One region of the Alcanivorax sp. IL3 genome, then DNA from elsewhere that is predicted to be linked to it. Evidence: predicted binding sites of a transcription regulator. Region 1 holds the regulator's gene; each other region holds the start of a gene.
What was found. Region 1 encodes sigma-54, which starts transcription at its own class of promoters, with help from an activator protein. Its sites were predicted from a motif close to TGGCACNNNNNTTGCTNT; they were not measured.

Region 1 (7,357 bases):
CGGGACGACGGCACCCTGGCCGGCATCTTTACGGATGGCGATCTGCGCCGCATGCTGGATCGGGATATCGACATTCGCAAGGCCACCATCGATGAGGTCATGGTGGCTCAGCCGATCACCATCGAACCCGGCCACCTGGCCGCCGAGGCCCTGCAGATCATGGAAACCCGCAAGATCAATGGCCTGATGGTCTGCGACAAGGACCACAAGCCTCTTGGTGCCTTCAACATGCAGGACCTACTGCGCGCGGGGGTGGTGTAAATGCCCATGCAACTGTCGTCCATTGATACACAGAACCTGCGCCTGATGGCCTTCGACGTGGACGGGGTGATGACCGACGGGCGCATCTACTTCAGCCCGGAAGGCGAAGCCATCAAGGTCTTCAACACCCTGGACGGCCACGGCCTGAAAAAACTGGCCGCCAGCGGCGTCACCCTGGCCATCATCACCGGTCGCAACACGCCCATGGTGGCCAAACGCGCCGCCGACCTGGGCATCGCTCATGTGATACAGGGCCGCGAAGACAAGGGGGTGGCCCTGGCCGATCTGGCGCAACAGCTAGGCATCGCCGCCAGCGAGACCGGCTATGCCGGCGATGACGAACCCGACGTGAGCGCCCTGGACTGGGCCCAGCTCAGTTTTGCCCCGGCCAATGCCCATGACTGCGCCAAGGCAGCTGCCGACCACATTACCGAACGGCGCGGCGGCGAAGGCGCGGTTCGCGAAATCTGCGACGCCATCCTCGCGCAACGGAGCCCAGCATGAAGCGCCAGGGCTTGCTCAGCGCCACCGGCATCCTGATGCTGGGGCTGGTCATGCTGATGACCCTGCACGAGTGGGATGACTCCCTGCCGGGCCAGGAGGATGCCATCCTCACCGCGCCAGCCATCGTCGCCAAGGACATTACAGCACGCGCCTTTAGTGAAGATGACGGCCGTCTCCAGTACTATCTCACCGCCGAGACTCTGACCCAGTACGACCACAACCCGCTCACGGAAATGCAGCAACCTGAGCTGGAAATGGCCAACGACAAAGGCAGCTGGACCATTGTCAGCGAGCAGGGCGTGGTGCAGGAAAATGGCGACCTGATTGTTTTCTCCGGCGACGTGACAGCCAGCAATCAGCAACAGAAAATCACCCTGGATACCCAGGAGCTGCGCTTTCTCAGCGAGACCAACATCGCCAGCTCTCCCGGGGATGTTGACATAGAATTTGAATCCGGCAAGACCCGCGCGGGTGCGCTGGAGGCCGATCTCGACAAGGGCATACTGACCCTTGAAAAAGGAGTAAAGAGTGAGTTTGATGCGCCGGCTTCTTAGAACCTGCACCATCGCCCTGGCTGCGGCCCTGCCGGTGAGCACAGTGGCCGCCCCACCGCAAATGCCAGTTTCCGTCACCGCCGACTCGGGGCGTTTCGAACAGGACGCCGGCAGCGGGCTTTATCGCGGCAATGTGGAACTGATACAGGGCAAGCGGAAACTGTTTGCAGACGAAATGCGCCTGTTTACCCGCAATGGCGAACTGATCCGCGTGGAAGCGTCCGGCACCCCGGTGCGCATGGAAGAAGGTGAGGACCTGCAGGCCCACGCCAACAACCTGGTCTACGATATTCGCCAACGCACCCTGGTACTTACCGGCGACGCTTACATTGAACACCTGGGCAACACCTTCGAAGGCGCCAAGGTGGAGTACAGCCTGGATTCCAAGCGGGTTGACGCCAGCAGCGAAGGCGACAAGCGTGTGCGACTGGTGATCCCTGCCGAAAATCAGACGCCCAAGGAAGACACTCCTGCGGACAACAATACAAACGAAGAGGCGCCCGTAGAGCCCTCCTCCGAGGCGGAGCCAAACACCCTATGAGCCATTTACGTGCCCACCACCTGGCAAAAAGCTACAAGGGTCGCCGAGTCATCGAGGATGTCTCCCTGGACGTGGAGGCCGGCCAGATCGTCGGCCTGCTCGGCCCCAATGGCGCCGGCAAGACCACCTGCTTCTACATGATTGTCGGCCTGGTGGAAGCGGACGCCGGGCGAATCGACATCAACGAGGCGGATATCACCCATCTGCCCATGCATGGCCGCGCCCAGCGCGGCATCGGCTATCTGCCACAAGAAGCCAGCATCTTCCGCCGCCTGACCGTGGAAGAAAACATCATGGCGATCCTGGAAACCCGCAAGGAGCTCAGCAAGGCGGATCGCCACGAGCGCATGGAGAGCCTGCTCAAGGAATTCCATATCACCCATATCCGTGATTCCCTGGGCATGAGCCTGTCCGGCGGTGAACGACGTCGGGCAGAAATCGCCCGCGGTCTGGCCACCGACCCGGATTTCATCCTGCTGGATGAACCCTTCGCCGGCGTGGACCCGATTTCCGTGAACGACATCAAGGGCATCATCCGCCACCTGAAAGAGCGCGGCATCGGCGTGCTGATCACCGATCACAACGTGCGCGAAACCCTGGATATCTGTGACACCGCCTATATTGTCAGCGCCGGGCACATTATCGCCTCCGGCGACGCCGACACCATTCTCGGTAACCAGCAGGTGCGGGATGTGTACCTGGGGGCCGATTTCAGGCTGTAAACAAATTGACAGTTGATAGTGGACAGTTGACAGCTACGCGATAAAGGCACTTGGTTCTGAAGCCCTTTGAGGGCCGCGCCCAAACTTTAAACGCAGCCTCAGACATTGCAGATAAAGACAGGATTCCCCGCGACGCTGTCAACTGTCCACTATCAACTGTCAACTTTGCTCTCTAGCACACAACCATCATTGGCACAAATATTGCTTGCCTTATGCATAGGCTGTTATTCTCGTGTTTTGGGGATGACATCAGCCTGAGCAGTATGAAGCCAAGCCTACAACTACAAATCGGCCAGCAGCTGACCATGACACCGCAGCTGCAGCAGGCCATTCGCCTCTTGCAGCTATCCACGCTGGACTTGCGTCAGGAGATTCAGCAGGCAGTGGAAAGCAATCCGTTGCTGGAGCTGGCTGATGATTTCGGTGACGAATCCCTGCCTGACGCTGACGAAGAACGTCAGGACGAACAGGAGCTGGATACCGAGCGTGACGACGCTCTGGAAGAGTTCGTGGACGACGAACCCGGCATCGAAACGGAATGGGACGATGTCTATTCCGGCCAGACCAGCAGTGCCTCCAGCGCCCTCCCCGACGATGCCGACGACTGGCAACAACGCCATAGCATTGCCGGCAATCTTCAGGACCACCTGCTCTGGCAACTGAATCTGACCCCCATGAGCGATGTAGACCGCATTATCGCCATGACCATCATCGAGTCCCTGGACGATCGCGGCTACCTGACCGTCACCGTGGACGAGATCGTAGCGATGATGAACGCCCAGGATGACCTGCTCACCGAAGGCGACGAACTGGAAGCCGATGAAGTACTGGCAGTTCAGCACCGCCTGCAGCAATTCGATCCGGTAGGGGTCGCCAGCCTGGATCTGGCCGACTGCCTGCGGGTGCAGTTGCGCCAACTCCCCACAGACACTCCCTTTCTGGACTATGCCCTGGCCCTGCTGGGGCATCTCGCGCTGCTGGAAAAGCACGACTACGCCGCCCTGCGCCGGGTACTGCAGATCAGCGAAGAAAACCTGCTCGACGCGCTCTCGCTGCTGCGCACCCTGGACCCGGCACCCGGCGAACAGATCGGTGAAAGCCAGGTGGATTACGCGGTGCCGGACGTGATTGTGCGCCAGCACCAGGGACGCTGGCAGGTCAGCCTGAATGAGGAAGTGCTGCCCAAGGTCAACCTGCAGCAGCAGTACGCCTCCATGGCCCGCAAGGCCGGTGGCGAGGATGGTCAGTACCTGCGCAACTGCGTGCAGGAGGCCAAGTGGTTCATCAAGAGCCTGCAAAGCCGCCACGACACCCTGCTGAAGGTGGCCACCCGCATCGTTGAAGTTCAACAAGACTTCTTTGACTATGGCGAGGAGGCAATGAAACCGCTGGTTCTGGCCGAGATTGCTGATGCCGTCGAGATGCACGAATCGACCATCAGTCGGGTCACCAACCAGAAATACATGATGACACCCCGCGGCGTCTTTGAGCTCAAGTATTTCTTCTCCAGCCACGTGGGAACAGACGGCGGCGGTGAGTGTTCCTCCACCGCTATTCGTGCCATTATTAAGAAGCTGGTCGCTGCCGAGAATCCCCGCAAGCCGCTTAGCGACAACAAGCTGGCTAGCTTGTTGAACGAGCAGGGGATCAACGTGGCGCGCCGGACAGTCGCCAAGTATCGTGAGGCGATGAGAATACCGTCATCCAGCGCCCGCAAGCGTTTGGTGTAGGCGCCGGGACGGCCCAACGAGCAGGTAAAGGAGTCAGCCATGCAAATTAATATCAGCGGTCATCACCTGGAAATTACCGATGCTTTGCGAGCCTACGTAGGAGACAAATTCTCCCGTCTTGAACGGCATTTCGACCAGATTACCAGTGTCCAGGTGATTCTTTCTCCGGAACCCAAAACCCACAAGGCAGAATCCACCATCCATATTTCCGGGGCCGACGTCTTCGCCACCGCTGAAGCAGTGGACATGTACGCTGCCATCGACAAGCTGACGGACAAGCTCGACCGCCAGATCCTCAAACACAAGGAAAAGGCTGTCAGCCACAAGCACGGCGGCCACTGAACCCAAAGCGACAATTATGCGAGTTCGCGAACTACTCACCGAAGCACGCACCCATAGCGAGGTGCAGGCCAGCAGCAAGAAACAGCTGCTGGACCAGGTTGCGCAGCTGGCCGCGGCCGGCTGCGACAGCCTCAACGAACAGGAGGTCTTCGATGCCTTGGTAGCCCGGGAAAAGCTGGGCTCCACGGGCATCGGTGAAGGCATCGCCATTCCTCACTGCCGTCTTGGTCACTGCCAGCAACCCATCGGGCTGCTGCTGAAACTGTCTACCCCCATCGATTTCGACGCCGTTGACGGTCGTCCGGTAGATCTGGTTTTTGTGCTGCTGGTTCCCCAGGAAAACCCTGAACAGCACCTGAAAACCCTCAGCCACCTGGCTTCCCTGTTCAACCACGACGATTACCGTGACGAACTGCGATTGAGCAAGAACGATCATCACCTTTATCACACCGCCGTGGAATCCGAAGCGGAGCTGCGACTGGCATCATGAAGGAACGCAACACGCTTTCAGGCATCACCCGGGATATCCCCTCGTCTATCAATTTTGCGTGTCAACGTGCGGCAAATAGCATGCAAGCGGTGCAACCATGAAACTCACCATCATCAGCGGCCGATCCGGCTCGGGGAAAACCACCGCCCTGCAAGCCATGGAAGACCAGAACTACTACTGCGTCGACAATCTGCCGGTGGGCATGCTCCCGACACTGGCGGAGCAGCTTGATCAGGGTGAGCTACCCATAGAACGAGCGGCAGTAGGCATTGATGCCCGCAACCTGCCCACCCAGTTGCTGGCCTTTGATGCCATCCTTGATGCACTACACCAGCAGCAGGTAAAGACCGAAATTATTTACCTGGATGCGGACGACAGCACTCTGCTGAAGCGCTTCAGCGCCACCCGGCGGCGTCACCCGCTGGGCGCCCAGCAGGGCTCCGTGGAGGCAGCCATTCAGCATGAGCGGGAATTGCTCTCCAATATCCGCCTGCGTGCCGACCTGGTGATCGACACCAGCAACTATGACGTTCACAGCCTGCGCAACCTGATGCGCGAGCGGGTAGCCAATCGCAGCGCGGCCCTGTCCCTGCAACTGGAATCCTTCGGGTTCAAGAACGGCTTGCCCAACGATGCCGATCTGGTGTTTGACGTGCGAGTACTGCCCAACCCGCACTGGCGGGCCGACCTGCGGCCCTTTACCGGCCGCGATGACGCCATCATCGATTTCCTCCAGCAGCACCAGGCCAGCCACGACATGCTTGATGACATTCATCATTTCGTAAAACGCTGGCTGCCGGCGTTTGCTGACAGCGATCGCAGCTATGTGACGGTCGCCATCGGCTGCACCGGTGGCCGCCATCGTTCGGTATTCATTACCGAGCAACTGGCAAAACGGCTACGCAATGAGGGCACCACCCTTCAGGTCCGCCACCGCGAACTGGATTAGGCTTCCACCACTCAATGATCGAAAAGCAACTGGATATCATCAACAAGCTTGGCCTGCATGCCCGTGCTGCCGCCAAGGTGGTCAGCGTGGCCTCACGCTATGAAAGCCGCATTCACGTCATTCACAACGGCAACCCCATCGACGCCAAAAGCATCATGGGGTTGTTGATGCTTGGCGCCGCCAAGGGCACCAGCGTTACCTTTCAGGTTGACGGCAACGATGAAACCGCCGCCATGGAAGAACTCACCGATCTGTTCGGCCGCCGCTTTGACGAAGAAGAATGAAAAAACAGTTGATAGTTGATAGTTGACAGTTAACAGTTAGGGGCTCGCTCGCGGCCAGCCTGTTTTTAGCTGTCCACTGTCAACTATCACCTGTCAACTGCCTGTCCTATTTATGCCCGCCGATACCAGCCGTAGCCAACAGCACCACAAAATCATCAACCGCGCCTTGTCCAGCGGCACCTATACCCAGGTCCGTCAGCTGTTCAATAATCTGCCCGGTGCTGAGGCGGCGCATTTGCTGGAATCGTTCCCTCCCCGGGAACGGGAAATTCTCTGGCAACTGCTGAGCAAGGATCAGGAAAGCGAGGTCCTCCAGTATCTGGGCGAGGAAGTGCGGGTTGAGCTGCTGCGCAATCTGAGCACCGACGAGCTGGTCTCGCTGGTGGAAGAGCTGGACACCGATGACCTGGCCGACCTCCTGCAGGAATTGCCGGACCACGTTACCAGCCAGGTCATGGCCAGCCTGGATGAACAGAATCGCGACCGGCTGGAACAGGTAATGAGTTACCCGGAGGATACTGCCGGGGGCCTGATGAACACGGATGTGATTACCATCCGCCCGGAAATCACCTTCGAGGTCGTACAGCGCTATCTGCGTCGGCGGGGTGAAATTCCCCGTACCACCGATAACCTGGCCGTGGTCAATCGCCGCAACCAGTTTATCGGGCTGCTGCCGCTGACCAAGGTCCTGATCAGCGACCCCGGCACCACCGTGCGGGAGGCCATGATCACCGACGCCGAATCCATCCCTGCCACCTTGCCCGCTCATGAAGTCGCCAAGATCTTCGAACGTCAGGATCTGGTAACCGCACCGGTGGTGGACGAAGACGGCATGCTGGTCGGCCGGATTACCATTGATGACGTGGTCGACGTGATTATCGAGGAAGCCGACCACTCGCTGATGAGTATGGCCGGTCTGGATGAAGACGAGGACACCTTCGGTTCCGTTTGGCAGACCGCTCGCCGCCGGGCTGTCTGGC
Region 2 (7,357 bases), 1.3 Mb from region 1:
GGGCAGATTGCAGAAGGCTTCACCCAGTAACAGGGTGGCGCGTACCGCACTGATGTCGGTCTGGTTCCGCCATAGGTTTTCAAAGAAAGCGCTGTCGCCCACATCGCCGTACAACACCATGCCAACGATGCGGTTGTCACGGATCTGCAGCCGCCGGTAACTGCCGGGCAACTCCAGCTGCAGGGTGTCGCCATCGTCGGAGAAATCCCCAAAGGACACCAGATCAATACCGGAAATTTTCAACCGGGTGGCGGTGTCCGCATACAGGTAACGCCGATGCCCCAGCTCGGCCAGATGGCTGGCACACACTGACGCCTGCTCATACAGGGGCGCCACCAGGCCGAAGGTACGCTGGCGATGCTCCACGCATTCACCGATGGCATAGATGGCCGGGTCGAAGGTTTGCAGGGTGTCGTCCACGCGGATGCCCTGATTGACGGTGAGGCCAGCTTGGGCGGCCAGCTCGGTGCGCGGCACGATACCCACCGCCTGCACCACATAGTCGGCAGGCAGTCGCTGTCCGTCGCCCAGGTGTACGGCAGCGACACCGCCGTGACCGTTATCTTCGATGGATTGGGTGCGCGCCTGCATGGCGAATTTCAGGCCCCGGGCTTCCAGATCCTGTTGCAGGCGATGGCCTGCCGCTTTATCCAGTTGCTGGTTAAGCAGGTGCCCGCGGCTGTGTACCAGAGTCACATCGTGCCCCTGTTTCACCAGCGCATCGGCTGCCTCCAATCCCAGAAAGCCACCACCCACGACCACTACTCGGGCAGCCGGCAGCGACAATAATGTCCTCACGTCATGCAGGTCCCGAAAACTCATGACGCCTTGCAATGCCACGCCGTCCACCGGTAACTGGCGCGGGGCCGCGCCGGTGGCCAGCAGCAGGCGATCATAGCCGAGCACGTGACCCGCCGCGGTGATCACCTGACGACGATGACGGTGAATCTCCACCACCGGGGAACCGGTAATCAAACGAATATCCCGGTCGCGATACCACTGGTGGGGATAGGTGGTAATGGTCTGTTCGTCGGTGCCGCCGCCCAGCAAGGGCGACAGCATGACCCGGTTGTAACCGGCAAAGGGCTCCTCCCCTACCACCGTGATCTGATAGAGATCCGGCGCCAGGCGGGTGAGCTCTTCCAGCAGGCGGCACGCCGCCATGCCGTTACCAATTACCACCAGTCGCTTCATTACTACATCGCCCTTGCGGTATTCAGGCCGGGACGGCCAGTTTGATCAGGTCGCCTTCCACCTGTACCGGATACACCGTGAGGGAGACGGCTTCGTCTTCCAGGCACTGGCCGGTTTCCAGATCGAAGTGCTGCTTGTAGATCGGCGAAGCCACCACTCGCTTGTCGCCCATCGAGCCGAGGATGCCCCGGCTTAGCACATTGGCCTGGCTGAACGGGTCGCGGTTATCCAGGGCGTAGAGGCTGCCATCGCTGGTGCGGAACAGGGCCGCCTGGCGACCGGGCAGGCGCACGCCTACCCCGGTGCCCGGCAGCACATCATCAAGCTTGCACACGGCTTTCCATTGCACGGCTACGGAACTGTTCATGCTTATGCCTCCTCGACCAGTTCGATACGTTCATGTTCAAAGGCCGGACGACGCTGCCCGCGCTCGCGCACGTATTTCAGGTTGTCGTCGGCGCTGTCATCGTTGACGAAATGCTTGAAGCGTTTCAGCGCTTCATCGTCTTCGATGGTGGTCTTCCACTCACACTGGTAGGTGTCGATCACATGTGCCATTTCCGCTTCCAGCTCGGCACCGATGCCCAGGGAATCGTCCAGAATTACCTGCTTGAGGTAATCCAGACCGCCTTCCAGGTTTTCCAGCCAGACGCTGGTGCGCTGCAGGCGATCGGCAGTCTTGATGTAGAACATCAGGAAGCGATCCACGGTCTTGATCAGCTGTTCGTCGGTGAGATCCGAAGCAAACAGATCCGCATGGCGGGGGCGCATGCCGCCGTTACCGCAGACATACAGGTTCCAGCCTTTCTCGGTGGCGATGACGCCCACATCCTTGCTCTGCGCTTCGGCACACTCTCGGGTACAGCCACTGACGGCCATCTTGATCTTGTGTGGGCTACGCAAGCCCTTGTAACGCTCTTCCACCTGAATGGCGGTGCCTACGGAATCCTTCACCCCGTAGCGGCACCAGGTGGAACCGACACAGGATTTCACGGTACGCAGGGACTTGCCGTAGGCATGGCCGGTTTCAAAACCGGCATCCACCAGGGTGCGCCAGATATCCGGCAGCTGCTCAACGCGGGCACCGAACAGATCCACCCGCTGACCGCCGGTGATCTTGGTGTAAAGGTCGTATTTCTTGGCCACTTCGCCTAGCACGATGAGTTTGTCCGGGGTGATTTCACCGCCGGCCACACGGGGTACCACAGAATAGGTGCCGTCCCGCTGCAGGTTGCCCAGGAAGTAGTCGTTGGTGTCCTGCAGGCCCGCGTGGGGCTTGTTCAGCACATAGTCATTCCAGCAGGATGCCAACACCGAGGCCGCGGTGGGTTTGCAGATATCACAACCTTCACCGCTGCCGTGTTTTTCCAGCAGCTCATCAAAGGTGGTGATCTGCCCTACCCGTACCAGGTGATAGATTTCCTGGCGGGAATAGGGAAAGTGCTCGCAGAGGTGGTTGTTCACTTCCACGCCACGTTTTTCCAGTTCGCTGTCCAGCACCTGTTTCACCAGCGCCGAACAACCACCACAGGTAGCCGAAGCCTTGGTGCAGGATTTCAGATCACCCACGGTCATGGCGCCATCATCAATGGCGGCACACAGGTCGCCCTTGGAGACGTTATTACAGGAACAGATCTGGGCGGTATCGGGCAGAGCATCGGCGCCCAGCAGGGGCGCACCATCGGAAACCGGGGCGACCAGTGCCGCCGGATCACCAGGCAGGTCCATCTCGTTCAGGCACAGCTGCAGCAGGTTGCCGTAATCATTGGCATCGCCTACCAGCACGGCGCCCAGCAGTTTCTTGCCACATTCGCTGATCACCGCCTTCTTGTAGATGCCGACGGTCTGATCCATGAACACGGTACTGCGTGAACCCGGAGTGTTGCCGTGGGCATCACCGATGGACGCCACGTCCACGCCCATCAGTTTCAGCTTGGTGCTCATGTCCGCGCCCAGGAATTGTTTTTCCTGTTTGCCCATCAGGTGCTCGGCGGCGATCTCCGCCATCTGGTAACCCGGCGCCACCAGACCGAAGATGCGGCCTTCCCACAACGCCACTTCACCGATGGCATAAATGCTGTCATCCGAGGTGACACAGTGGTTGTTCACCACGACACCGCCACGCTCGCCCAGCTCTAGCTCACAGGCGCGGGCCAGTTCGTCCTGGGGACGGATGCCAGCGGAGAACACGATCACATCGGTTTCCAGGTAATTGTCTTCACCGAAGTTCATCCGGTGTTTGCAGGTTTCACCGTCAACAATGTCTTTGGTGCCGGTGCTGGTGTGCACGGTGACACCCAATTCCTGAATCTTGTCCTTGAGCAGGCCGCCACCAAAGTCGTCCACCTGGACAGCCATCAGACGCGGGGCAAATTCCACCACATGGGTTTGCAGGCCCAGATCATGCAAAGCCTTGGCTGCCTCAAGACCCAGCAGGCCGCCCCCCACAACGGTGCCCACTTTGCCGTCTTTACTGGCAGCGATCATGGCATCCAGATCATCGATGGTGCGGTACACAAAACAGTTGTCTCGATCATTACCGGGAATCGGCGGCACGAACGGATAAGACCCGGTGGCCAGTACCAGCTTGTCGTAGTTCAGCGTTTCACCGGTGTTGGTAGTAACGGTGCGCGCACCACGATCAATGACATCCGCCTTGGTATTCAGCTTCAGGGTAATGTCGTGCTCGGCGAAGAACCCTTCAGGCACCAGCGACAGGTCGTCGGCGTTCTTGCCGGAAAAGTAGCTGGTTAGCCCCACGCGGTCATAGGCCGGCAGTGACTCGGCGCACAGTACGGTAATGTCGAAGTGCTCGCGGCCACCCTGGACCACCAGAGACTCTAGATAACGTTGGCCCACCATGCCGTGGCCAATAAGTAGAAGTTGTTGCTTTGCCATAAGGCTCACCCTCGCGGTGCATAACTGACACCCATCACTGAGCAAGGCCTGTGCCAACTTGCTAACTCATTATTTTTAATAGATTTATTTTGTTTTTTCGGCAATAACCACAGAACTCCTGCTTTCTTTTAATGCGTTCGTGCACGAGAAAAATGCATTTTTTCGTGCACCGCGATGACCCATAAACGCTCCCGATTTGCGCACGGTTATTGCCCTTCTCTCGATTTCTCTCCGTTTAATCCATTGAAAACAGTCACTTATCAAGGTGGCACAGGAGTTGCCTAGACCACCCTGTCGTTAACCGCCCATGCATGGAGAAGTCATGAGCGATCAAAAGCTGAATCTGTTGAATCTTTCCGCGCCACGCATCCGCCTGTTACACCTGAGCTGGCTGGCGTTCTTTATTACCTTTGTTGTGTGGTTTTCCCATGCGCCATTAATGGGGCATTTGCGCGAAGCCTTCGACCTCACCCCGGAACAGATAAAGGCGTTGCTGATTCTCAACGTGGCGCTGACCATTCCGGCCCGGGTGGTGATCGGTTCCCTGGTGGATCGCTTTGGCCCCCGGCTGGTGTTTGGCTCACTGCTGATGCTTGCCGCCCTCCCCTGTTGGGCGTTTGCGCTTTCCACTACCTATGAACAACTGGCGGTGACCCGTCTGCTGATGGGCTTTGTGGGTGCCGGTTTCGTGGTGGGCATACGCCTGATCAGCGAATGGTTCCCGGCCCGGGAAGTGGGCCTGGCGGAAGGTGTCTATGGTGGCTGGGGCAACTTCGGCTCTGCTGCCGCGGCGATTACCCTGCCTTCACTGGCTCTCTTTTACGGCGGCGATGACGGCTGGCGCTGGGCCATTGCCACCACCGGCGCCGTTTCCTTTCTCTACGGGATTTTCTTCCTGTGGCGGGCACGCAACACGCCCCAGGGCGCGTCCTATTTCAAGCCGAAGAAAGCCAGCGCGCTGGAAGTGAGCACCAGGAAAGACCTGTTCTTCTACCTGGCCATGAGCCTGCCTTTGTATATCGCCCTGCTGGTGATCGTCTGGCGCCTGGGGCCCACCAATCTTAATCTGTTCGGCCAGACCACACAGATTCTGTTGGCCGCACTGATTATCAGCCTGGCGGTGGTACAGCTTGGTCAGGCCTGGCGAGTAAACCGTGAACACCTGAAAGAAGGGGTTCCCGAGCACGACCGCTACAGCTTCAAGCAGGTAGCCATTCTGGATCTGGCGTATATGGTGACCTTCGGCTCCGAGCTGGCGGTGGTGTCCATGCTGCCACTGTTCTTTACCGATACCTTTACCCTGTCGGCAGTCACTGGCGGCCTGCTGGCCTCCGGCTATGCCTTCATGAATCTGGTGGCTCGCCCCGGTGGTGGCTGGGTCTCCGACAAGTTCGGACGCAAGAAATCATTGGCGATTCTGCTCTGCGGTCTGATGGTGGGTTACGGCCTGATGAGCCAGATAGGCAGTAGCTGGCCCATTGCCCTGGCGGTGATTGCCACCATGTGCTGTTCTTTCTTTGTGCAGGCTGGCGAGGGGGCGGTATTCGCCACCGTGCCGCTGATCAAGCGACGCCTTACCGGTCAGATCGCCGGCATGGTGGGCGCCTACGGTAACGCCGGTGCGGTGATCTTCCTGACCGTGCTGACCTTTGTGGACCCGTCCACCTTCTTCCTGGTGATTGCCGCCAGCGCTGCCGTGGCCCTGGCCGCCGTGCAGTTCCTGGATGAACCCAAAGGGCACATTGCGGAAATTGATGAGAAAGGCGACGTTCAGCTCATCGAGGTGGGCTGAGTGTTTTCGGCAGGTCATACACAGGAGCTTTGATCATGGATGTTGCCAACGTCACGACCGAGGACTCAGCCATTGCCCCCGAGCCGGACCTGCACCCGCAGGTTCGCATCGGCCAGTACAGCGATGCCGGGCCCAAGCTGCACAACCAGGATGCGCTGGCTATGCAGATTCCTGATGGCCCATTGCTGCGTACCAAGGGCATCGTTGCCGCCCTGGCTGATGGGCTGTCCAGTGCCGGTGCAGCCCGGGAGGCAGCGGAATCCTGTGTGCTCGGATTTATCAACGACTACTATGCAACGCCATCGCTATGGAGTGTGCCCCGCTCCGCACAGCGGGTACTGGAAGCCCTGAACCGCTGGCTGTGCCGGCAGACACTGGCAGGGGAAAGCCACCTGTGCACCTTGTCCCTGCTGATACTGCGCTCGCGTACCGCCCACCTGTTCCAGGTAGGCGATTCGCGTATCTGGCGACTGCGTAATGAACGCCTGGAATGCCTCACCCGCGACCACAGCCGCATGATCGGCGGCGACCGCCAGGTACTCACCCGGGTCATGGGCGGCGACACCCGACTGGATGTGGACTACAGCCGCAGTGATTTGCAGGTGGGCGATGTATTTCTGCTCACCAGCGATGGCGTGCATGGTTTCCTGTCCCGTTCGCGCATGCAGGGCATAGTGCGTGCCAGTGGCCAACCGGAAATGGCTGCCCGCAGTCTGGTGGAAGCGGCCCTGGCCAGCGGCAGCGATGACAACCTGAGCTGTCAGGTGCTGCAGGTGGATGGCCTGCCCGACGCCAGCGCCGACGAAGCCCTGCGCCAGCGCGGCAGCCTGCCCCTGCCCCCGCCACTGAGCGCGGGGGTCCGGGTTGACGGTTTCACCGTACAGCGGGAGCTGTATGCCAGTGTGCGTAGCCACCTGTATCTGGTGGAGGATGAAAACGGCACGCAATCGGTACTCAAGACACCGTCGGTGAATCTGGAAGACGACCGGGACGCGCTGGAGCGGTTTGTCATGGAAGGGTGGGTCGGTCAGCGCCTGCGTAATGCCCACCTGCTACGCACCCTGCCCCAGCCGGACAATCCCAGCTGCCTGTATCAGCATCTGGAGTTCATCGACGGCGTGACGCTGCAACAGTGGCTGAAGGAACACCCTGATGTGGCGGTGGAAGAAAAACTGTATCTGGCGGATCAGCTACTCAACGGTATCCGCGCCCTGCACCGCGCCGATGTGATCCACGGCGACCTGAAGCCGGACAACATCATGGTGGATACCGACGGGCTGGTCCGCATCGTGGATTTCGGCAGTTGCCATTGCCGGGGCATGGAGCAGCACAATGCGGGCATTCCCCTCGGCACCCGGGATTACAGCGCTCCGGAACTGCTGGATGGCGCTGCCCCCAGCGAACAGAGTGATCTGTTTTCCGCGGCGGTGATCATCCATGAAATGCTCACCGGTTCGCTGCCGTGGCAGGGCC
Region 3 (7,357 bases), 810 kb from region 1:
GATCCGCCAGCCAACCCCACAGGTTAGGGGCACCAATTTTGGTCAGCTGGGGAATGGCCATCAGCAGGCCGATGGCGGCAGCGCTGAAACCCAGGTCCTTCAGGTACAGGGACCAGTAAGGCACCAGGGTGCCCAGTAGTCCGAAATAGAGGAAATAGAAGCCTGACAATCGCCAGTAGTAAGGCATTAGGGGCTGAACCTTGGCGTGGCGGTTAAATGAATGGAAGGCCGGACGTCTGATGTCGGACATCCGGCGCTAAATCAAACCTGCCGTAGGAGCGTCGCTGGCGGCGCGATCAAAGGCGTTGAACAGCAATGTAACCACAGAGATCGCCGAGGAAAAGACTGGTTTTTTCTCTGTGTACTCTGTGCCCTCTGTGGTGAAAATGCTTTTGATTACGTGTCATCGCGCCGCCAGCGACGCATCCTACGGATGGTCAGGCATTTAAATCGGCGGAAATGGTGGCGTCACATCGCCGTTCTGCGCCCGATGGCGCAGGCAATGGTCCATGAGCACCAGGGCCAGCATGGCCTCGGCAATAGGAGTGGCCCGCACGCCCACGCAAGGATCGTGGCGCCCCTTGGTAACCACTTCAACCGGGTTCCCTTGCAGATCAATGCTCTTGCCGGGAATCAGGATGCTGGAAGTGGGCTTGAGCGCCATGGCCACACGGATGGTCTGCCCGGAGCTGATACCTCCGAGCACACCGCCGGCATGGTTGCTGAGGAAGCCTTCCGGGGTCATCTCATCACGATGTTGCTCACCGCGCTGATTGACCACTGCAAAGCCGTCGCCTACTTCCACACCCTTGACCGCGTTGATGGACATCATTGCCTTGGCCAGATCCGCGTCGATACGATCGAACACCGGCTCGCCCCAGCCCGGCGGCACGCCGTCGGCAAACACTTCCACCCGTGCACCGATGGAAGAGCCATCCTTGCGCAGCGCATTGATGAGAGCTTCCAGCTCCGGCACCTTGCCTGCATCCGGGAAGAAGAAAGGATTGCTGTTTACGGTAGACCAGTCGAATTGCTCCGCTTTGACCTCACCGATTTGAGTACAGCCCCCATAGATGCGAATACCCAGTGTCTGCTCCAGATACTTGCGGGCAATGGCGCCGGCCGCCACGCGCATGGCCGTTTCCCGGGCCGATGACCGCCCGCCGCCGCGGTAATCGCGGAAACCGTATTTCTGCGTATAGGTGTAATCCGCATGCCCGGGCCGGAAGGTGGTGGCGATGTCGGAGTAGTCCTTGGACTTCTGGTCGGTGTTTTCGATCAGCAAGCCGATGGACGTGCCGGTGGTCTTGCCCTCGAACACCCCGGAAAGGATCTTCACCTGATCCGGCTCACGACGCTGAGTGGTGTAGCGGCTGGTGCCTGGCTTGCGCCGGTCCAGCTCCACCTGCAGGTCTTCCTCGCTGATTTCCAGCCCCGGCGGGCAGCCATCCACGATGGCCCCCAGTGCCAGGCCATGACTCTCACCAAAGGTGGTGATGCGAAAACGTTCACCAAAACTGTTGCCGGACATGCGGATCCTCAAAAAAGCATTGGGCCATTGCATCTCCCCTCACCTGCCCGGTAAAAGGAGCATCAACGGCTCAGGAAGAAAACTGTTCGCGGTATTCTAGCAGCTGTTGACGGGTAAGCATGAATACCCCGTGGCCACCACGCTCGAATTCGAACCAGAAGAAAGGCACCTGCGGCCACTGATTGACCATGGCTTCCCAGCTATTGCCCACCTCCACGATCAATACCCCGTGCTCGGTAAGCTTATCAGGGGCCTCACTCAGCAGGCGGCGGGTAAAATCCAGGCCGTCATCGCCGGAGGCCAGTGCCAATTCCGGTTCGTGGCGGTATTCATCCGGCAGGCTGGCCATATCCTGTGCATCCACATAGGGCGGATTGGAGACGATCAGGTCATAGGGGCCATCCACCTGGGCTAGGCCATCGGAATGCAGGGCTTTCACCTGCCCTTCCAGGCCATGACGGCGAATATTGTCTTCACAGACGGCCAGAGCTTCTTCACTGATATCACTGCCGTCCACGCGGGCATGGTCAAACGCGTAGGCACAGGCGATGGCGATACAGCCGCTGCCAGTGCACAAATCCAGCACCGCATGGACCTGCTCCGGCTCTACCCAGGGGGTGAAGGATTGCTCGATCAGCTCTGCCAACGGCGAGCGGGGAATCAGGACGCGTTCGTCCACGTAAAAGGGCAACCCGCAAAACCAGGCTTCATGGGTCAAATAAGGTACCGGAACCCGGTCATTCACCCGACGACACAGCAAGCCCAGATAGTCACTGATTTCAGAAGGCAACAAGCGGGCATCGAGAATGCGAGGATCGCCATGCAACGGCAGAGACAAGGTGCTCATCAACAGCGCCAGCGCCTCGTCCCAGGGGTCATCATTACCGTGACCAAAGAAAACCTCACCGGCACGCAGGGCACTCTCACCAAAACGCAGACAATCCCTGACTGTGTGCAGGGCGGTAACGGCTTCTTTCTGTTGTTGCGGGCTAATCACGGCATCCTCCTCAAGCAGGCGGCGAAGATTAGCACAAAATCCGCCATGAAAGCCTGTAGAGGGTAACTTGTTGGCCTGCCAGCAGGCATGGCTGTTAACCTGCAAATGGTGTCGGTTAGCAGCAATGTCGGCATAGGAAAATCAAGTGGCATCATTTCAGCGACAGCAGCATTGCGTATAAGATGCGCTCACGCTCTCTGGCAGGCTGTTGAAAAGGATTAGTATGACCGCAGTTACGGTGTTCCAAGACGGCCCTTTTACCTTGGTGGATTTGAAGAACGGCACCCTGGTCGACATGAGCGTGGAACTATCGATCTATCGACAGCGACTGACCCTGTTCAACATGAATCTCCAGCGCAAACAGCTGGCAATCTATGTGGGTCGCATCTGTGGGCTCGACTTTACCGCCTCCCGCTATGCCTGCGGCGAAGACTTCAAGCAAATTACCGAGGCCAAAGTGCTGGTACTGGAAAGCATACTCAACCGTACCTTTGCCAACATGATGCTGACCCTGAACAAACCGCAATTCCCGGTCTACGTGTGTGCGAGCCTGGCAGAGGCCAAGGCGTGCCTGCTGGAAAAACACCCCCGGGAGGAACAGTGAGCGCGATCTGGTTATTGAAAACCGAGCCCGACACTTTTTCCATCAATGACCTGCAGGCCTGTCCTGGGGGCACCAGCGGCTGGGACGGAGTGCGCAATTACCAGGCTCGCAATCGTGTGCGCGACGAGATGAACGAAGGTGATTGCGTGCTGATCTACCACTCCAGTTGCGCACAGCCCGCCATTGTCGGTGAAGCCTGTGTGGTCAGTGCCCCCTACCCGGACCCCAGCCAGTTTGATCTCGACTCAGGGGGGTTCGACAATCGCAGCAGCCGCGAAGAACCGCGCTGGTATCAGGTGGATATCCGTTATCTGTGCACGTATCCGCAGCCCCTGTCGCTGAAAACCCTTCGCCAGTACGCGGAGTTTGCGGATATGGAACTGGTTGTGCGGCCACGCCTGTCAGTACAGAAAGTCACCGAACGTCAGTTTCAGCGCATCCAGCAACTCTGCATGCCAGAAAGCGCCAGCGCCTGACCAGCAAGCGAACCAGTGCGGTGCACAGCATCGCACCAGCGCAAGACTGCGCCCCAAAACCGCGCAGGCAGATACGAAAAAAGCACGACACTCCCCCATAATCCCTTCCGTGGCCGGCTTGGCACAGCGGTTGCAATTGCCCCTTCGTCACTACTAACGAATGGGATTCATACCATGCCACAGCGCCGTTTACCCTGGTTTGCCTTACTGCTACTCCCCGGCCTGGCCAGGGCGGATTCGCTCAGCGCCGTTGATACGGTCTGGATTGCCGTGGCTGCCGCCCTGGTTTTCTTCATGCAAGCGGGCTTCGCGCTGCTGGAAAGTGGCATGAGCCGCGCCAAGAATGCACTGAACGTGGTGATGAAAAACTACATGGATTTGTGCGTGGGCACCCTGGTGTTCTGGGGTGTGGGGTTTGGCGTGATGTTTGGCACCAGCAGCACCGGCTGGTTTGGCGAAGACCAGTTCATGCTCAGCCACGCCGACGGCAGTACCTGGGCCATGCTGCTGTTCCAGATCATGTTTGCTGCCACCGCTGCCACCATCGCTTCCGGCGCCATGGCAGAACGCACCCGTTACGTGGGCTACCTGTGTGGGGCCATTGTCATTACCGGGCTGATCTATCCGCTCTACGGCCACTGGGCCTGGAACAGTGAGGGCTGGCTGGCCAAGCTCGGCTTTATCGATTTTGCTGGCTCCACCGTGGTGCACAGCATCGGCGGCTGGTGTGCCCTGGCCGGAGTGTTGGTGGTTGGCCCACGACTGGGCCGCTTTGACCGTCACGGCCAGCCCCGGACCATCCCCGGGCATAACCTGTCCTACGTGGCTCTGGGTGGCTTTATACTCTGGTTTGGCTGGTTCGGCTTCAATGGCGGCTCCACCCTGGCTGCCAGCGTGGATATTGCCAAGGTGAATCTGAATACCCAGCTCGCTGCCGCCGCCGGTGCGGTGGGCAGCGTGATCTACCGCATGGTCAGCCGCCGACCGATTCTGTTGACGGAAACCGTCAACGGCAGCCTTGCAGGTCTGGTGGCGGTTACCGCCGGCTGCGCCGTGATGACACCGGGCTTTGCTGTCCTCACCGGCCTGGTCGCCGGTGCGCTGGCGGCCTTCGGGGCGAGAATGTTGCTAGCGTTACGCCTCGATGATGTGGTCGGCGCGGTGCCGGTGCATGCCTTCGCCGGTGCCTGGGGCACCCTGGCCGCTGGACTGTTCTACGATGGTGACCTGTTCAACCCGGAACGAATTACCGTACAGCTGCTGGGCATCGTGGTTGCATTTGGCTGGGCCTTCTTCACCGCCCTGGTGATGTACATGCTGGTGTCCTTGCTCACAGGCCTGCGAGCCCCTGCTCTGCATGAACAACGCGGCCTGGACCTGAGCGAACACGCAGAAAGTGGCTATCCGGAGTTTCCCCAGAACACGCTTTATAACAGTGAGCTGACCCGCTCGGCGGAGTCTCGTCCATGAGTCAGGAGCTGCAACGTCGACGGCGCGCCATTGCCACCGGGCTGACGCCCTACATGAACGAACCTCTCTTGCTGGAGGCGATCAGCCTCTGGCAACAAACCTATGCCGAACGCCCTCGCTTTTCCCTGCAGGGCTTTGTCAGTGAGTTGTGTCAGATGTTCGACCTGGGGGAGCGCCGGCATCAGATCCATATGAGCCTGGTGCAGGCCATGACACTGTCGGAGCAGGAACTGGCCGACGATCCGCTGGCCGGCAGCGAGGAAAACCCCGCCCGGGAGCACCCTTGCAGCCAGGCGTTCGAGCAGATCATGCGCTCGCTGTGGGAAGGCATTGGCGCCCGTGCGGCAAGCCAGTTGCGGCTGGACATGGCCGCCCAGCTGCGCAGCAATCAGGTCGGGGCGGAAACCCGGCTGACCATGGAATACTGGCTGCAAGCTCCGGAACGCCCGCTGGCCCCACTGACACTGGCCGCCCTGCGCGATCAGCTCAACCGTACTTATGTGCTGTTGTGCGAAAGACTCGGACCGGTGGAAGCCGACCAGCAACTGAAGGCGGCCTATCAGAACGCCCTGCAAACCCGCATTGACCCGACGGCATTGCGCCAGCTGCTGTAGAAGGGTTCCTGCCATTTCAGCCATGTGACACCACCGAGGATCAGGTAGTCTTGTAATCCTGTTCGCGCGTTGAGCCATAACAACAACCGATAGGGAACACCATGAAGCTACACCACCAGATCTTTATTGCCATGCTGGCCGGCGCCCTGGTCGGCAGCCTGACCAGCGAGTCCACTACCCTGTTCGGGGTCCCGATACTGGCCGGTTACGACCTGGTAGGAAGTCTGTTCATCAATGGTTTGAAAATGGTGGTGGTGCCCCTGATTGTCACCGCCATCATCAATGGCATGACCAGCGTCGGCGACGGCAACAATCTGGGTCGAATGGGGCTAAAAACGGTAGCACTGTACATGACCACCACCGTGGTCGCGGTGCTGATCGGGCTGCTGACTGTCAATCTGTTCAGCCCCGGGGTCATCGACGGCCAACCGGCCCGGGACCTGCTTGGTCTGGCCAGTGATACCGAAGCGGTACTGGCTGGCATCGAAGGGCGAGGCGCCGGGGATTTCACCCAGATCCTGATGCAGATGCTACCCCCAACCTGATTGCTGCCGCTGCCGATGGGCAGATGCTTGGCCTTATCGTGTTCGCCCTGTTGTTCGGCTATTTTCTGCGCACCGAACGCAATGATGCCGGCCGCAGTCTGCGAGATCTGATCGAGGGGATTTATCAGGTGGTGATGAAAATCACCATGCTGGTGATTCGTTTCACACCGCTGGGGGTGTTCGCCCTGATTGCCGCCACGGTGACCCGCACCGGCCTTGATGCCATCGAGCCGCTGGCCTGGTTTTTCGCTTCAGTGGTCGTTGCACTCACCCTGCATGCCTTTGTTTTCATGCCGGCATTGGTGTTTTTCCTGGCGCGCCGCTCACCGTTGCGGCACATCCAAGCCATGACACCGGCCCTGCTCACCGCGTTTTCCTCGGCCAGCTCCGCAGCTACCCTGCCGTTGACCATGGAATGCGTGCAGAACCGGGCCGGGGTATCACAACGAAGCAGCAGCTTCGTACTGCCACTGGGGGCCACCGTCAACATGGACGGCACGGCCCTGTATGAGTGCGTGGCCGCCATGTTTATCGCCCAGGCCTATGGCATGGACCTGTCGCTGGCGACACAATTCATGATCGTGATAACCGCGGTACTCACCTCCATTGGCGTGGCCAGTATTCCGGCCGCGTCCCTAGTGGCAATCACCGTGATACTGGCTGCCATCGGACTACCGGCGGAAGCTATCGGCCTGATTCTGGTCACCGACCGGCTACTGGACATGTTCCGCACCGCAGTGAACGTATGGGGCGACAGTGTCGTCACCGTAGTGCTGGCACGCAGCGAAGGGGAAGAACAGGTGCTGCAGAGGCCGGTAGCCGACGCAGAGAGAATGGCGCAGGCGGCAAGCGCCCACGCCGGACAAGGTCAGACTGACAAGTGATGGTCGCGGTTGTCCCAGTCACGCTTGATGGCCACCGCCGCACTGCCAACGATCGGCACCATGGCGGCAAATGCCAGCATGGCCGGGAACAGATTTTTCCCCTGATCGGCCAGACCGGCTACCATCAGCACGGTGAACAGAACAGCCACAACCAGAGCGAAAATGTCTTTACTGATACGAGAGATAGTAGTCATGGGTAACGCTCCTCTTAAATTGTTTTAGTGAACACATGTTAA
Region 4 (7,357 bases), 1.6 Mb from region 1:
GGGCCGTGGTGTTCCAGAACCATTCACTGCTGCCCTGGCTCACGTCGTTTGAAAACGTGGAGCTTGCGGTGAAGCAGGTCTTCAAGAAGACCAAGAGCCGGGCGGAAATTCGCGACTGGGTCGAACACAACCTGGAGCTGGTGCACATGGCCCATGCCATGCACAAGAAGCCGGATGAAATCTCCGGTGGCATGAAACAGCGCGTGGGTATTGCCCGTGCCCTGGCCATGCAACCGCAGGTGTTGCTGATGGATGAACCCTTCGGGGCGCTGGATGCCCTGACCCGTGCCCAGTTGCAGGATTCCCTGATGGATATTCATGCCCAGTTGGGTACCACGGTGATCATGATTACCCACGATGTGGACGAGGCGGTGCTGCTGTCCGATCGCATTGTGATGATGACCAATGGGCCCTCCGCCACCATCGGCGAGATTCTTGACGTCAATGTGCCGCGTCCTCGCGATCGCCTGGCCCTGGCCGACGATCCCACCTTTGTTCGCTGTCGTCAGCAGGTGCTGCAGTTCCTGTACGAGAAACAGCGCAAGGTGGAGCCGCTGCCCAAGCGTGCTGACGCTGAGACTGGCGCGGCTCGAAAACGGGCCTGATAACCGTTTATGACTGATTTGATTCGCCTGCTTTTTTCGCACACGGAAAAGCGGGCAGGGGGAAGGTGTGTCTGATTTCAGCACATCACTGTTTTTAATTTTGGGACGTTACATCGAGGAAAAGACCATGAAATATTCTGCCATTGCTGCCGGCGTCATCCTGTCCACGCTCGGTTTTTCGGGGACGGCTCACGCCGAAGACGATGCCTTTATCACTGCGTTGAAAGAAGGCAAGCCGCTGCTGAACCTGCGCCTGCGCCATGAGGAAGTGGATAGCGACGGTGCCGCGGAAGATGCCCAGGCACTCACCCTGCGCACCCGACTGGGCTACCAGAGCGGCACGCTGCACGGCTTTGATGTGTTGGGGGAGTTTGAAGACACCCGCATTGTCGGCAACGTGGATAACTTTGCGCCGCACATGGCCGGTTACCCGGTGATTGCTGATCCGGAAGTGACCGAGCTGAACCGCGCTGCAGTCCGTTATACCGGTAGCGACGCCCTCGATGGCCTGGTGGCCACCTATGGTCGTCAGCGCATCATTTACGACAATGCCCGCTTCGTCGGTAACGTAGGCTGGCGCCAGGATGAGCAGACTTTCGATGGCGCCAAGCTGGATTACGGCACCGGTGATTTTTCTTTCTCCACGTCCTATCTCACCCAGGTAAACGGCTTCACGCCAAAGTTCGATGCCAATGTCTCCAATTACCTGTTCAACGCCAGCTGGGCCGGGGCGCCGGGGGGATCACTCACCGCCTATGGCTACCTGCTGGAAACCGATAACGTGCCCGATTCCGATAACGACACCTATGGCCTGCGGTATGCCGGTGCCTTCGATCTGGATGCCGTAAAGCTGCTTCTCACCCTGGAAGGCGCCCAGCAAGAGGTGGAAGCCGGCGATACCGAGTACTACTTCGCCGAAGTGGGCGCAGAAATGGCCGGGGTCACCGTCAAGGTGGCGCAGGAAGTGCTGGGCTCTGATGACGGCAAGATTGCTTTCCAGACCCCGCTGGCCACCAAGCATGCCTTCAATGGCTGGGCGGACCTGTTCCTGGTAACCCCGGCGGATGGCCTGAAAGACAGCTTTGTCAGCGTCGGCACCAAGCTGGCCGGCTTCAAACTGGCGGCGGTGTATCACGACTTTCAGGCCGAAGAGGGCAGCAGTGACTACGGCACGGAAACCAACCTGCTGGTGGCCCGGCCCATCGGCAAGCACTACGTGGTGGGCCTGAAATACGCCGACTACAGCGCTGATGATTTCGGCGCCGACACACAAAAACTGTGGGCCTGGGCAGAACTGAAACTCTGAGCAAAACAGCGCCGTTTTGGCGCCGCGGAGTGCACCGCTATGGTGCGCTCCGCGAGGTCTGTTGTGGTGAATAAGGAATCGCAAAGAAAAACAGTGAGTTAATAACCCCATGACTGGCACAACCGTTGCAAACCAATCAAGTAACACTCAATCCCTGGATGCTACCGACACTATGGCCCTGAAAATCATGCTGGTGGATGACCAGCCACCGCGCGCTGCGATTCTGGAGCGTGCCCTGATCGACGAAGGGCACGAGATCCTCTGTCGTCTGACCAGTGCTGCCGGGCTGGCGGAGAAGGTGCATTCCAGTAATCCGGATGTGGTGATCGTGGATATGGACGCGCCGGACCGGGACACCCTGGAGAGCATGGCACTGGTGCAGCGGGATATGCCGCGGCCCATGGTCATGTTCTGCAACCAGGACGACGAGGATCTGATCGTGGCGGCCCTGCGTGCTGGCGTCAGTGCCTATGTGGCCGGGGAAACCGATCTGGCCCGGGTGCGCGGCGTGATGCGCGTGGCCACCGCCCGTTTCCGGGAATACCAGGCGCTGCGCGAGGAGCTGGAACAGACCCGCGAAGCGCTGGCAGAACGCAAGATCATCGAGCGGGCCAAGGGCCTGCTGATGCAACGCCGCCGCCTCAATGAGCAGGATGCCTACAGCACCCTGCGGCGCCAGGCCATGAATACCGGTCAGCCATTAATCCAGGTGGCCAGGTCAGTGCTGGATTATGCCGAGATGCTGAAAGCGCAGGGGTGATGGAATTGGCCAGCTTTCCCTGTGGGAGCGATGGTTCCATCGCGAATGTGTTTGCCTTTGAGTCAGGTGAAATTCGCGGTTGTACCCGCAGGGCATAGCAAACGACCGGCCCCACAAAACTGGAGCGAGCATGAGAAGAGTGAGCCCATTGAAAAAATCACGCAGCCTGATCGAGGCACCCAGCAAAAAGGTATGGCGTGCTACACCGGCTGAAGGTGTGCAGGTGGTCAAGCGTCAGGCATCCAGCGTTCGCCGTCAGCCCCTTGCGGAGCCAACCCCATGAAAATCCGTATCGGCTATATGCCGCTCACCGACAGCTTGCCGTTAGTTGTGGCCCAGGAAGCGGGCTACTTCGCGGCGGAAGGGTTGGATGTGGAGCTGCAGCCGGAGTGGAGCTGGGCCAGCCTGCGCGATCGCCTGTTGGTGGGGCAGCTCGATGCGGCCCCCATGCTGGCGCCCATGATGATGGCCACGTCGCTGGGGCTGGGGTGTATCAAGAAACCCCTGGCCACGGCATTCTCCATGGGGCTGAACGGCAACGGTATTACCGTGTCACCCATGTTGTTCCAGGGGCTGTGTGCCCTGTCCGAAGGGCCCACGCCCAACGACATGGCCAGTGCCATGAACAAGCTGGTGGCGGCCCGTGCCAGTAGTGGCGAGTCGCCGCTGGTGCTGGCGGTGGTGTTTCCGTTTTCCTGTCATGCCTATCAATTACGTCACTGGCTGAGCGTCGCCGGGCTGGACCCGGATCACGACGTGAAGCTGGTGGTGTTGCCGCCGTCGCAGATGGTGGATCACCTGCGCATGGGGCATATCGATGGCTTCTGTGTGGGCGAACCCTGGAACAGTCTGGCGGCGTTAACCGGCGCCGGGCACTGCATTCTTTCCGGTTACCAGATCTGGGAAAACGCACCGGAAAAAGTGCTGGCGGTGTCGCGGGACTGGGTGGCCCGTAATCCCGGGCCTCATCGCGCCATGTTGCGGGCGCTCTATAAGGCCGCTCGCCACGCCGACGAGCATCTGCTGGAGAGCCTGTCGCTACTGGCGCATCCGGCCTGGCTGGATGTACCGGCGGAAATCATTCGCGCACCGTTCAGCCAGCGCCTGCCCGGTGGCTTGACCGGACAACCGTTTCCGGCCCATCACTTCCACGTATTCGCCGGTTTCCACGCCAACTTCCCCTGGCGCTCCGATGCCCGTTTTCTGTTGGAGGAAATGCAGCGCTGGCGTCAATGCAGCCTGGAAGAAACCCAGACCTTTGCTGCCCAATGCTACCGCACCGACCTGTTCCGCGACGCCCTGGCGGACCTCACCAGCCTGCCATTGATGGACAGCAAACCGGACGAGCGACACGCGGGCCATTGGCAATTACCCGGTGAGCCAAAGCCGGTAGAGCTGGGGCCGGATCGGTTGTTGAAGGTGATTGAAGCGGAGGAGGGGGCGTTGGACGAATAGAACAGCGCGTTGGTTTTTTGTGGGAAGTCATGCTCGCATGACGAATACGGCGGTAGCTCATGGCAAACCCCCTTCGTGATGCAAGCATGGTTTATTCGCTCCGCTCACCCCTTCGGGGCCGCCCTGCGGGCGTTACTACGCTGCGCTTCGTTCCCACAAAAAGATCGCTATAACCAACCGCCGGGCAGAACCTCGAACGGAATCGTAGGAGCCAGCCTGCTGGCGATATCGTCACCGGGACAGTGTGAATCGCTTGCAGGCAAGCTCCTACGGAATGTTTAACCCGCCTCGCGCAGCTGCTTGGCGGCATCCACCATGTTGGCCAACGCGCCCTGGGTTTCTTCCCATTTGCGGGTTTTCAGGCCGCAGTCCGGGTTCACCCACAGCCGTTCCCTGGGCAGTCGCTCGGCGGCTTTTTCCATCAGTTGCACCATCCAGCTTACGTCCGGTTCATTGGGGGAGTGGATGTCGTACACGCCCGGACCAATGTCGTTGGGGTACTGGAAATCCCGGAAGGCATCCAGCAGTTCCATGTTGGAGCGGGACGTTTCGATGGTGATCACGTCCGAATCCAGGGCGGCGATGGCCTCGATGATGTCGTTGAACTCCGAGTAGCACATATGGGTGTGGATCTGGGTGTCGTCGGCTACGCCCACGGTGGCCAGGCGGAAACAGTCCACGGCCCAGTCCAGGTACTGGCCCCAGTCTGCCTTGCGCAGCGGCAGGCCTTCGCGCAGGGCGGGTTCGTCGATCTGGATCACCTTGATGCCGGCGGCTTCCAGGTCCTGCACTTCATCGCGCAGGGCCAGGGCGATCTGGCGACAGGTATCGGCGCGAGGCTGGTCATCGCGCACGAAAGACCACTGCAAAATGGTCACCGGCCCGGTGAGCATGCCTTTGACGGGCTTGTCGGTGAGTGACTGGGCGTATTGCGCCCACGCCACGGTCATCGCCTCGGGGCGCTGCACGTCACCGAAGATCACGGGGGGTTTCACACAGCGCGAGCCATAGCTCTGCACCCAGCCGAAGCGGGTGAAGACAAAACCATCCAGCAGTTCACCGAAGTATTCCACCATGTCGTTGCGTTCGGCTTCGCCGTGCACCAGCACATCCAGTTCCACCTCTTCCTGGTAACGAATGCAGCGGGCGATTTCCTGCTTCATCTGTTCGGTATAGGAGGCGTCGTCCAGGCGACCGGTTTTCCAGTCGCGGCGGGCGGTACGGATTTCCCGGGTCTGCGGGAAGGAGCCGATGGTGGTGGTGGGGAAGGCTGGCAATTGCAGCGACTGCTGTTGTTTGGCAATGCGCTCGGCAAAGGGGCTGTGGCGGTCGCGGGATATCTCGGCGGCGGCGGCCAGCCGTTTGGCGACTACCGGGTTATGAATGCGGTTGGACAAGCTGCGGGCCTGCAGGGCTTCGCGCTGACGCTGCAAGCCGGCATTGACGCTGCTGTCGCCATCGAGCGCGCCGCCCAGCAGGGCCAATTCCTGCAGTTTTTGTTTGGCAAAGCTGAGCCAGCTTTTCAGTTCGCTATCCAGCTTGTCTTCCTGATCCAGATCCACCGGGCTGTGCAGCAGGGAGCAGGAGGGCGCCAGCCACAGGCGATCGCCCAGTTCGTTACGCAGGGAGATCAGCGCATCCAGGGCCGCATCCAGATCGGTGCGCCAGATATTGCGGCCATTGATGTAGCCCAGCGACAGCACCTTGTCGCCCAGCCGTGGCACCACCTGACCGAGATCATCGTTGCCGCGCACCCGGTCCAGGTGCAGGCCATCCACGGGCAGTTCCAGGGCGGTGAAAAGATTGTTTTCCAGGCCGCCGAAGTAGGTGGCCAGCAGCAGCTTGCAGGTGCTGGCGGCGGCGAGCTGGTCGTAGACTCGCAGGTAGCTGCGCTGCCAGCTGTCGGGCAGGTCCAGCACCAGGATCGGTTCATCGATCTGTACCCATTCCACGCCCTGATCGGCGAACCGCTGCAGGATCTGGCGGTACACAGGGATCAGGCTGTCCAGCAGGGCCAGCTTGCTGCTGTCGTCGGCACCGTCAAAGCTGTCGCCCTTGCTCAGGTACAGATAGGTGAGCGGGCCGGGGATCACCGGCTTGGGGGCGTGGCCCTGGGCTTTGGCTTCCTCCACCTGCTCGAACAGGCTTTCCCGGGCAATGCGGAAGGTCTGGTCTGCCGCCAGTTCCGGCACGATGTAGTGGTAGTTGGTATCAAACCACTTGGTCATTTCGCAGGCTGCCGCCGGCGTACCGCTGGGGGCACGGCCCCGGGCCATGCGGAACAGGGTATCCAGGTTTACCGGTTGCTCGTTGTCTTGCTGGAAGCGATTGGGTACCACGCCCAGCAGGCAGGAAAATTCCAGAATCTGGTCGTACCAGGCGAAATCGCCCACCGGTACCAGGTCCAGGCCGGCATCGGTCTGCAGCGCCCAGTGTCGTTCGCGCAGGCTCTTGCCCACGTGCTCCAGTTCGGTCTGTTGCAGGTCGCCGGCCCAGTAGGCTTCCACGGCTTGCTTCAACTCACGGCGGGCACCAATGCGGGGAAAGCCGAGGTTGTGGAGGGTGGTCATGGTGTCGTCCTTTCATTCTGACAGGGTGGGCACTGGCCTGCCTGCATTCGGGGGCCAGTGCGATTGATGGCTATTGTGGAGACAGGTGAAGTTGAGGCAAAATCAAATATCTAATTATGAATATGAGATTTTCTCATGCTGGAAGTGCGACACCTGACCACCCTGCTGGCCATCGAAGAGGCCGGTTCTCTGATGGAAGCTGCGGAACGCCTTCATGTGACCCAGTCTGCGCTGTCTCACCAGCTCAAGGATCTGGAGGGGAGGCTGGGTGCGGCCTTGTTGGTCCGGCGCACGCGTCCGGTGCGATTCACGACTGCCGGTTTGCGGGTATTGGCCCTGGCACGGGAGGTGTTGCCGAGAGTGCAGCAAACCGAAAGGGAGCTGAAACGGCTGGCGGCAGGCCAGACCGGGCGCCTGCACATCGCCATTGAGTGTCATTCCTGCTTCCAGTGGCTGATGCCGGCCCTGGATGCGTTCCGCGAACACTGGCCGGAGGTGGAGATGGATCTGTCTGCGGCGTTCAGCTTTGCGCCCTTGCCGGCGCTGGTGCGTGGTGACCTGGATATGGTGATCACCTCCGACCCGGTGGAGAACGAGGCGGTGAAATACCTGCCCCTTTTCCGCTACGAGCTGGTGCTGGCGGTGTCGCGGCAGTCGCCGC

Region 2: the regulator sigma-54 is predicted to act here: its motif matches at 4,131-4,148, upstream of nirB (nitrite reductase large subunit NirB).
Region 3: the regulator sigma-54 is predicted to act here: its motif matches at 3,728-3,745, upstream of ACMG4M_RS08345 (ammonium transporter).
Region 4: the regulator sigma-54 is predicted to act here: its motif matches at 2,026-2,043, upstream of ACMG4M_RS11780 (ANTAR domain-containing response regulator).

What each region holds. Positions count from the first base shown of each region.
Region 1 covers NZ_CP179931.1:974,944-982,300, reverse strand. The annotation lists gene ACMG4M_RS04665 (KpsF/GutQ family sugar-phosphate isomerase) at 1-261, shown strand, start outside; gene ACMG4M_RS04660 (KdsC family phosphatase) at 262-765, shown strand; gene lptC (LPS export ABC transporter periplasmic protein LptC) at 762-1,319, shown strand; gene lptA (lipopolysaccharide transport periplasmic protein LptA) at 1,303-1,860, shown strand; gene lptB (LPS export ABC transporter ATP-binding protein) at 1,857-2,582, shown strand; gene ACMG4M_RS04640 (RNA polymerase factor sigma-54) at 2,846-4,312, shown strand; gene hpf (ribosome hibernation-promoting factor, HPF/YfiA family) at 4,352-4,654, shown strand; gene ptsN (PTS IIA-like nitrogen regulatory protein PtsN) at 4,671-5,144, shown strand; gene rapZ (RNase adapter RapZ) at 5,242-6,093, shown strand; gene ACMG4M_RS04620 (HPr family phosphocarrier protein) at 6,108-6,377, shown strand; gene mgtE (magnesium transporter) at 6,490-7,357, shown strand, end outside.
Region 2 covers NZ_CP179931.1:2,257,251-2,264,607, forward strand. The annotation lists gene ACMG4M_RS10515 (NAD(P)/FAD-dependent oxidoreductase) at 1-1,194, opposite strand, end outside; gene nirD (nitrite reductase small subunit NirD) at 1,217-1,561, opposite strand; gene nirB (nitrite reductase large subunit NirB) at 1,564-4,092, opposite strand; gene ACMG4M_RS10530 (NarK family nitrate/nitrite MFS transporter) at 4,415-5,884, shown strand; gene ACMG4M_RS10535 (bifunctional protein-serine/threonine kinase/phosphatase) at 5,920-7,357, shown strand, end outside.
Region 3 covers NZ_CP179931.1:1,784,093-1,791,449, reverse strand. The annotation lists gene ACMG4M_RS08370 (MFS transporter) at 1-187, opposite strand, end outside; gene aroC (chorismate synthase) at 446-1,531, opposite strand; gene prmB (50S ribosomal protein L3 N(5)-glutamine methyltransferase) at 1,602-2,528, opposite strand; gene ACMG4M_RS08355 (hypothetical protein) at 2,752-3,132, shown strand; gene ACMG4M_RS08350 (EVE domain-containing protein) at 3,129-3,608, shown strand; gene ACMG4M_RS08345 (ammonium transporter) at 3,783-5,078, shown strand; gene ACMG4M_RS08340 (hypothetical protein) at 5,075-5,692, shown strand; partial or broken gene ACMG4M_RS08335 (dicarboxylate/amino acid:cation symporter) at 5,794-7,121, shown strand; gene ACMG4M_RS08330 (hypothetical protein) at 7,106-7,315, opposite strand.
Region 4 covers NZ_CP179931.1:2,530,124-2,537,480, reverse strand. The annotation lists gene ACMG4M_RS11790 (ABC transporter ATP-binding protein) at 1-605, shown strand, start outside; gene ACMG4M_RS11785 (alginate export family protein) at 733-1,911, shown strand; gene ACMG4M_RS11780 (ANTAR domain-containing response regulator) at 2,084-2,671, shown strand; gene ACMG4M_RS11775 (CmpA/NrtA family ABC transporter substrate-binding protein) at 2,951-4,126, shown strand; gene metE (5-methyltetrahydropteroyltriglutamate--homocysteine S-methyltransferase) at 4,405-6,696, opposite strand; gene ACMG4M_RS11765 (LysR substrate-binding domain-containing protein) at 6,832-7,357, shown strand, end outside.